Regions from separate parts of the Pseudoalteromonas sp. SG45-1 genome, predicted to be linked through region 1. Evidence: predicted binding sites of a transcription regulator. Region 1 holds the regulator's gene; each other region holds the start of a gene.
What was found. Region 1 encodes LexA, which represses DNA repair genes until DNA is damaged. Its sites were predicted from a motif close to TACTGTATNNNNATACAGTA; they were not measured.
Positions count from the first base shown of each region.

Region 2: a site for LexA is predicted at 895-914, ahead of dinB (DNA polymerase IV). Genes of this name have one in related genera too.
Region 3: a site for LexA is predicted at 1,194-1,213, ahead of H5117_RS13160 (SulA-like leucine-rich domain-containing protein). Genes of this name have one in related genera too.
Region 4: a site for LexA is predicted at 954-973, ahead of ruvC (crossover junction endodeoxyribonuclease RuvC). Genes of this name have one in related genera too.

Region 1 covers NZ_JACJEP010000016.1:81,944-84,152, forward strand. Annotated here, with positions in the region: gene coxB (cytochrome c oxidase subunit II) at 1-646, opposite strand, end outside; gene lexA (transcriptional repressor LexA) at 1,130-1,747, opposite strand; gene H5117_RS14045 (PaaI family thioesterase) at 1,915-2,209, shown strand, end outside.
Region 2 covers NZ_JACJEP010000007.1:152,064-154,272, forward strand. Annotated here, with positions in the region: gene dinB (DNA polymerase IV) at 1-882, opposite strand, end outside; gene H5117_RS08890 (thioesterase family protein) at 1,564-1,992, shown strand; gene H5117_RS08895 (aldo/keto reductase) at 2,011-2,209, shown strand, end outside.
Region 3 covers NZ_JACJEP010000015.1:2,508-4,716, reverse strand. Annotated here, with positions in the region: gene H5117_RS13170 (NCS2 family permease) at 1-354, opposite strand, end outside; gene H5117_RS13165 (tetratricopeptide repeat protein) at 473-937, shown strand; gene H5117_RS13160 (SulA-like leucine-rich domain-containing protein) at 1,236-1,670, shown strand; gene H5117_RS13155 (YchJ family protein) at 1,709-2,188, shown strand.
Region 4 covers NZ_JACJEP010000032.1:36,993-39,201, forward strand. Annotated here, with positions in the region: gene H5117_RS18545 (ABC transporter permease) at 1-891, shown strand, start outside; gene ruvC (crossover junction endodeoxyribonuclease RuvC) at 1,022-1,546, shown strand; gene ruvA (Holliday junction branch migration protein RuvA) at 1,549-2,166, shown strand; gene ruvB (Holliday junction branch migration DNA helicase RuvB) at 2,174-2,209, shown strand, end outside.

The sequences.
Region 1 (2,209 bases):
CTTCGTTTATGTTCGTCCATGTTTCGTTTATAAAGCCGGGGTTCGCATCTTTTTTAACTGCAAAATCAGGTACCCACCAAGAGTGAATAACATCGTCAGAAGTCATTAAAAATCGTACTTTTTGATTTATTGGCAGTACAAGAGGCTTATCAACCTCAAGTAAGTAGTTAGGATTTTTATCTGCAAGATTCGCGATTTCATCTTGCGGGGTAGATAAAATAGAGTAGAACTCTACATCTTCGCCCATATATTCATAATGCCATTTCCATTGCGAACCCGTAATTTTAATAGTGAGATCAGCTTTGCTGGCATCTTCCATTGCAATTAGGGTTTTAGTGGCTGGTACTGCCATAGCAATTAAAATAACAAACGGAATTGCAGTCCAAAGTATTTCTACTTTAGTGCTTTCGTGAAATTGGGCAGGTACAGCCCCTTTAGATTTACGGTGATGAATAAGTGCCCAAAACATAATTGCGAACACTATCACCCCAATCACACAACATATTATAAATATGGTCATGTGCAGCTGATATACATTATTGCTTATATCGGTTACGCCTTTGCGCATATTGTATTGGCTGTTAGCCAAAACTGGGTGCGAAAAAACACATAATATAAGCCACAAGGTAGAGGTCAGTTTACCCATGTGACGGCTCCTTTGATGCTATTGCGAATGCAAAGCGAAGAGGCATACGGCTTAAACGCCAATTCGTTATTTTTATTTTTTTAGCCAATCTTATTTAATATTGATTGGTTTTGCTGCGCCAACAACGAGTTTGTGTATATTGTGTGTTCTCAAAACTAAAAAGCTGTGAGTTATTATTAGCTCAGCACATTAACAATTAGCTAAAAAACGAACAACAAGCAAGTTTTAGTATAAAAAACAATCAGGTGATATTGAATAATTAATAAAAAATCGGTAATCAACTGAGCAACAGAAAGTTCAAAATATGAGCAAAACAAAGGGGTTTAACGCATTCGGAGGGGGAAAATATAAGTGCAAAAAAGTTTACAGCTTAAATAGTCAGTGGGCTGTTTACGCCCTATTTTTAGTACAAATTTTAAAACAAAAATGCGTACTAGTTAGTACGCATTTATAAAACTGCTTGTTTAAAAGCTATTTTTAAAGTCACATCCAATCAGCGTTTCTTATAACGCCAACGGCTAAGCCTTCAATATTAAAAGACTCATTCTCAAGATCTACTTCAATAGAGTCAAAATCGTCGTTTTCAGCATGAAGTAATACTTTACGACCCGCTTTCTCAAGACGTTTTACAGTTACGTCTTCGTCTAGGCGGGCAACAACAACTTGTCCGTTTTCAGCGGTTTGAGTACGATGTACAGCAAGTAAATCACCATCCATAATGCCAATATCTTTCATGCTCATACCGTTAACGCGTAGTAAAAAATCTGCAGCCGGTTTAAACATTAATGGATCGATTTTGCAGTGACTTTCAACGTGCTCTTGCGCCAAAATAGGTGAACCAGCAGCAACACGCCCTATAAGCGGTAAACCTAATTGTTCTGGCTCTTCTTCTTCAATTAATTGAATACCACGGCTTGCACCTGGTTTCATTTTAATTGCGCCTTTTTTAGCAAGTGCTTTTAAATGTTCTTCAGCAGCATTGGCACTTTTAAAACCTAATGTTTGCGCTATTTCAGCACGTGTAGGAGGCATACCAGTGTCTTTAATAAAAACTTTAATTAGTTCGAGTATTTGAGCTTGGCGGTTCGTTAATGGTCGCATACAACTGGTTTTCCATACAGTACATTTAACTGTGAGTATATACAGTTAAATAAAAATCGCAAATTTAAATTAAGCCTTAAAATAGCTAAAGTAATTTCACTTGTGTACATTTCAAGGATATAACTAAAGCTAAGTTTATAAATGATTAAAAATGCAAAGGAGACATTATGAGTATTTGGTACCAGCCCATCACCTTAGAGCTGTGCAAGCAGTTAGAACAAGGCATTAATGGCCAAGGAACATTAATGAAAACTATGGGGATAGAGGTCACAGAAATTGGCGATGATTATTTGGTTGCCACAATGCCGGCAATTCCTGAGCATCATAACCCAATGGGCATGGTTCACGGCGGTGCTAACGTTGTACTTGCCGAAACAGTTGCCAGCTATGCCGCTAACTTTGTTGTCGATTTTACTAAATTTTACTGTGTAGGTCAGGAGATTAGCGCAAGTCATTTAAAAG
Region 2 (2,209 bases), on a different contig from region 1:
AAAATTTGCAAACTTCACCTTAACACTCAATTTATTAATACGGTTTCGTAACTGCTGTTTATTAAGCCTTAAAACTAATTCGTCTAACAACCTTGGCAGCTCATCTAAGCACTCTTGCAAACTTGTTTTGTTGTACTCGTAGGTATGTTCAACACTCAGCGATTTTCTTATACGATCTGTGGATACTTTACCAACATACTCACCTGCACATTTTTGATAAAGCGACACACCAAAATTACCCACATGTTGCTGCATCCAGTTAACGCCTTTTTCACGTACATCCTTGCCGGTATATAAGCCTTTTAAATTTAGCTTTTCGAGCGTTACTTTGCCCACTCCTGGAATTTTCCCAAGCGGTAATTGCGCTAAAAAGTCATCGACCTCATCAGGCAAAACGACAAATTGACCATTCGGTTTATTTTCGTCACTGGCTATTTTGGCAATAAATTTAATCGGTGCAATACCAGCTGATGCAGTGAGCCCTGTAGCATTGTAAATATCGGCTCTTATTTGCTGTGCAATAAGTGTGGCACTGCCTTTACAAGCGGTGCTGTCTGTTACATCTAGGTAGGCTTCGTCTAAAGAAAGGGGTTCAATTAAGTTTGTATAGCGGCTAAATACTTCACGTATTTGGTTTGAAGCTTCTTTATATACAGCCATGCGCCCTGGGACAATAACTAAATCGGGGCATAATTGTTTAGCATGATAGTTCGACATAGCCGATCGCACGCCATACTCTCTAGCTATATAGTTAGCGGTTGAGAGCACGCCTCGTCGGCTATTGCCTCCAATAGCAAGCGGTACACATGCAAGTTTTGGATTATCTCGCATTTCTACTGCTGCATAAAAGCAATCCATGTCTATGTGAATAAACTTCTTCATCACCACAATAATAACTGGTTATTTATACAGTCATTATTATAGAATAAAATGTGATATGCAAGCCTAGGGCCTGTTTATCTTTCGAGGTTAAATTTGCAGCAGTATGTTTGGTATTTAGGCAAGGCAGAGCCTATGTAGTGTGGTTATTCCCCATAAATAGGCGATAACGTAGCACAAATGCCAAACATATGCTGCCCGAAGGGTTCTGCCTAGGGGCAATTTACTCTTTGTTGCTCGGTTTTTACTTAGCCCACTAGGTCACAAACCTCGCGCCGCGATTAAATAGCCCCTAGATTGAACAAATTTTAATCCTGAAAGGTCAACAGGCCCTAGTTAACGATTAAAAAAAGTGTTTATTGTCCTCCGATCTCTTATAACCACGTAGCCAATACACAACCTCAAATAAAAATCCTGCCAACATTAAAATGATAGCGCCAGATTCATTCCCCATCGCGTAACAGGTAAAAGAGGCTATAAAAACCAAACAAGCTAAGGACCAATTAATTATATTCTGCATATTATTACCTTTGTGTGTGTTTTTGTGTGTCTGTGTAATTTAACTGTAGACCTAAAATTAAACAGGTACAATCATCTTATAAAAAAAACATGCCATTAATTACCTTGAGCTCGTAACACCATGTTGATAATCTAAGTACTTTAAAAATCAAGGGCCAATAAATAATGCAAACGTTTAAAGATCAGCACCCTATTCATACCGATATCACCGTAGCATGGGCTGATATGGATGCGCTACAACACGTAAATAATGTAGTGTATTTACGTTACTTTGAAATAGCCCGAATCGACTTTTTAAATAAAATAAATTTGTTCGACACAATAAGCCCAAACGGTGTGGGCCCAGTAATAAGCGAAAATAACGTTCGCTATAAACGCCCAGTAACTTTTCCCGACACACTCACTGTAGGCGTTACAATTACAGATCTTAAAACAGATCGCTTTACCATGAACTACACAGTTTACAGCCATGCACAAAAAGCAATAACGACTACGGGTGCATCTAAAGTTGTAATGTTTGATTTTACTACAGGGCAAAAAGCCCCAATCTCCGAGCCTCTTTTATCGGCTTTAATCAGCCATGCTCAAAACTAATTTAGTTAAGGAATTTTTATGCAATACAACCCACTAGGTAGCAGTGGCGTAAACGTATCTCGAGTGTGCCTAGGGAGTATGACTTGGGGTAAACAAAATACTCAAAGCGACGCTGATGAACAAATAGCCTACGCGCTAGAGCAAGGCGTAAACTTTATTGATACAGCCGAAATGTATGCTGTACCTCCTTCGCCAGAGACCTATGGTAAAACCGAGG
Region 3 (2,209 bases), on a different contig from region 1:
TTTAAATAAGCTTAAAAATAAAAATATACAACCCGACATAAAAACAGCCCCTAATGCGGCTTGCCAGGTATAACCCATTCCTAATACGACGCCATACGTAAAAAAGGCATTTAGTCCCATGCCAGGCGCTAATGCTAATGGATAATTAGCCCACAAACCCATTATAAAACAGCCTATCGCAGCTGCTATACAGGTAGCTACAAATGCAGCCCCTTGGTCCATCCCTGCCTCAGCAAGCATAGCCGGGTTTACAAATACAATGTATACCATAGTGATAAAGGTAGTTAGGCCAGCAACGCATTCGCGTTTAACTGTTGAGTTATTTTCGCTGAGTTTAAATAAGGCTTCAAACATAATAAACTTGTGATAGTAAAAAGTGACGAGATTTTAACATAAAAATTATCTTTTACAGGACATTTTACCTTGCTATATACTAAACTGTTAAAGTAGTTAAAATAATAAATGAACCAATATGCTTAAAACAACACCTTGTGAGCAAGACTTAGAGCAACAGCTAGACAACATTTTAGGTTTTGTTACTCAACCAGAAAGCAGCCCCGCGCCCATTGATAATAAAAAAGATGAGCAAAGTACTATTAATAAAGCCCTATATTATTTAAAAAATAATCAAGCTCCATTGGCTGCAAAATGGATGCGCCTTGCTGCAATGGCAGGAAACCATAGAGCACAGTTTTATTTAGGTTTATTTTTTGTAAAAGGTGAAGGCGTGCCACAAAGTGTATTTCATGCTGTAGCGTGGTTGAGCTTAGCGAGTAGCCAAGGGTACGCACCTGCCACTGCAGCGGTTACAGATATACGCAAACATATCGAAACTAAGCGATTTAAAGATGCTCAATGTTATGCAGCAAGTTTGTACGAACAAATCCACCAACTCCAGTTTTCTCATATGATCCCTCGCACCAGTGAAAACACATAAACTAACTAAGTAATAAGTACTGTATACAGTGTTGAAAAATACTGTATATAGTTACAAAGATACTCCTACACAGTATAAAACCCACAAATGAAAACACTACTCAAAAATTTATTTTAAAACAACCCCCTCAAAAACAAGCCTATAACAAGTTGATTAATAAAGAATTATAGATTTAAAAATAAAAAACAATGATCAAAGGCTGAATAACTGTACAAATAAATAGCATAAAATGCTTGCACGAAAGCACTGTATAAACTACTGTATATGAATACTGTATAAAAACCCAGTGAGTGAAATTATGTTACAGCCTATTACCGTAAGAACAGTTAAAAGTTACCAACAAGACGAGCAAAGCGATTGCGTAAATTTGATCCAAATTGAAGATGAAATTTCAGCGACCTTTGAGCTTTTAAAAGTATTACACCAATACAATAGCTCTAATGCATGGACGTTACTAATTGCGCCAGATCATGTACCTAGCAAAGCTTTACTTGACTCATGCTCTATTGATACAAGCAAATTACTTGTTATTAGACAGAAGCACCTAGTAAATTTAGAGTATGTATTAAATTCTGCGTTAAATAATGGAAACTTTGCAGCGGTAATTACCTGGACCGATATAGTTAATAACCAACTACTTACAAATCTATCGTTCGATTTAAGTAAAACGAATACAAAACTATACTGTTTTACTAAAAACGCTCAAACAACAGAGATACCACTCGCTCAATAAGCTTGTTAAACTAATGTTTTAGATTCTGTATTATTATTATGACTTCACTCAATACCACATTATGTTTTTGCAGCAGTGGGCACAATTATGCCGATTGCTGCGAGCCGCTTCACTTATCTGTAAAGCAAGCTGACACTCCTGAACAACTTATGCGCTCACGATTCAGCGCTTATGTTATTAAAAATGCAGAATATGTTTATCGAACCTACGCAAAAGAAAAACAAGCTGAAAATCCGGTTAAAGAAATCAATGATTTTGCTAACAGCTGTCGATTTATAAATCTTGATGTAATCGGATCAAGCCATGATGACAATACTGGCAATGTAGAATTTAAAGCCCAGTACTTTTATCAAAACTTATTTTGTGAGCTTCACGAAAAGTCGCAGTTTGTTAAAGAAGATTCCAAGTGGCGTTATTTAGATGGCACTATATATCCTGTTGAAGATATTAAAGTAGGCAGAAATGATAACTGCCCATGCGGTAGCAATAAAAAGTACAAAAAATGTCATAGCATGTAATAAATAATCTTATTTAATATT
Region 4 (2,209 bases), on a different contig from region 1:
GGGCGCGTAAATGCGGTAAACGGCGAGTTGGTAGCACGTTCTGTATCGCTGCAAGACAACGAGAAAAAAGACGAAGAAGCACGTGCAGGTATTGGTCGTGAGCTAAACCTTACATGGCTTAAAGATGTGCCTGACCAAAATGAAGTAACACAAGGCACGTGGTTTGGTGAAAATGCGATGGCTGAGGCTTCAGTAGAGGAGTCGATGCTTGAGCGATTAGATGTTGAGATAGGCGATACGCTTACATTTTTAATTGGTTCGCAGTCGTTCGACGCTAAAATCACCAGTGTGCGCAAAGTAAATTGGGCCACGCTTAAACCTAACTTTTTTATTATTTTAAGCCCTGATGTACTTGCAGATTTTCCGGCGACGTATATTTCGTCGGTACGTATAAATCCAGATCAAAAACGTGACTTTAGCCAGTTATTACGTACTTACCCTACTATTACAGCCATTGATATTGATAACTTTGTTAAGCAAATACAAACTACTATTTCGCAAGTATCGCTCGCCATTGGCTTTGTACTTGCAATTGTTGTGCTGTGTGGCGCGCTTGTACTTATATCGCAAGTGCAAGCTAGTTTAGGTGAGCGTATGCAAGAAATTGTAATACTGCGAACGCTTGGGGCTAAAAGCCGATTAATTAAAAACGCGACCCTGTATGAGTTTTTATTACTAGGCGGTTTAGCTGGTTTAGTGGCTGCATTTTTTAGTGATATAGCGCTTTTGATTGTGCAGCAACAAATGTTTGATTTAGCAGGTAAGTTACACCCACATATATGGATTATAGGTCCGGTAGCTGGCGGCGTATTTGTGGCTGGTTTAGGCTATTTAATGATTGCCCGAACACTTAAACAAAATACCCAAGGATTAGTGCGTGCCCTAGGGTAAGCTTAAACTAACATGCTCCTGTAAATGCCCACCTAGTACGTGGGCATTTTTGTTTTTCTTTGTACTGGTAATTTATACAGTGCTCTGGCATTATTAGCGTAATTTAAAAATAATAACAATGGAGCGCTGTTTGGCCATCATTTTAGGGATCGATCCTGGTTCACGTTTGACCGGATATGGTGTTGTTGCCCATCAAGGTTCTAAATTTACATACTTAGGCAGTGGCTGTATTAAGTTAGCCGATCATCCTTTTCCGGTTAGGCTTAAAATGATCTACCAAGGCATTACACAGCTTATTGAGCAGTTTTCGCCAGAAACCTTTGCCATTGAAAAAGTATTTATGGCGCACAACCCCGATTCAGCTTTAAAACTAGGCCAAGCTAGAGGCGCTGCGATTGTTGGCGCTGCAATGGCCGACTTACCCGTATTTGAATACTCAGCTAGGCAAATTAAGCAAGCAGTAGTAGGCAACGGTGGCGCAGATAAAACACAAGTGCAACACATGGTAAAAAATATTTTAAAACTACCCGGTACGCCACAGGCCGATGCAGCTGATGCACTCGCTATTGCGATTTGCCACGCCCACTCAGAACAAAATTTAATTAAACTAGCGGGCAGCGCAAGCAAAACCGTTAGAGGACGTTTAAGGAAATAATTATGATAGGCCGCTTAAATGGTATTTTAGTCGAAAAACAGCCACCAGAAATATTACTCGAAGTAAGTGGTGTAGGTTACGAAGTACAAATGCCGATGACCTGTTTTTACGATTTACCAAAAATTGGTGAAAATGCGATTGTTTACACTCACTTTGTAGTGCGTGAAGATGCTCAACTATTATTTGGTTTTAATAATAAAGTTGAACGTGCCTTGTTTAGAGAGCTATTAAAAGCAAATGGCGTAGGGCCAAAACTTGGCTTAGCTATTTTATCGGGCATGTCGGCAAAACAATTTGTAAGTTGTGTAAATAACGAAGACTCAACATCGCTTGTTAAATTACCCGGTGTAGGTAAAAAAACAGCCGAGCGTTTAGTACTCGAAATGAAAGACAGACTAAAAGATTGGGGCAATGATTTATTTACGCCATTTAGTGACAGCGCAGTAATAGAGCCAATGAGCGATGCGACAATTGCTAATAATGCAGCGGATGATGCCGTATCGGCACTGCTTGCATTAGGTTATAAATTGCCACAAGCTCAAAAAGCAGTAAAATCGATAAGTAAACCCGATATGTCTACTGAGGTTCTTATTAGAGAATCTTTAAAATCTATGTTGTGAGTAACCCATGATTGAAGCGGATCGCTTAATTGATGCGACTGAA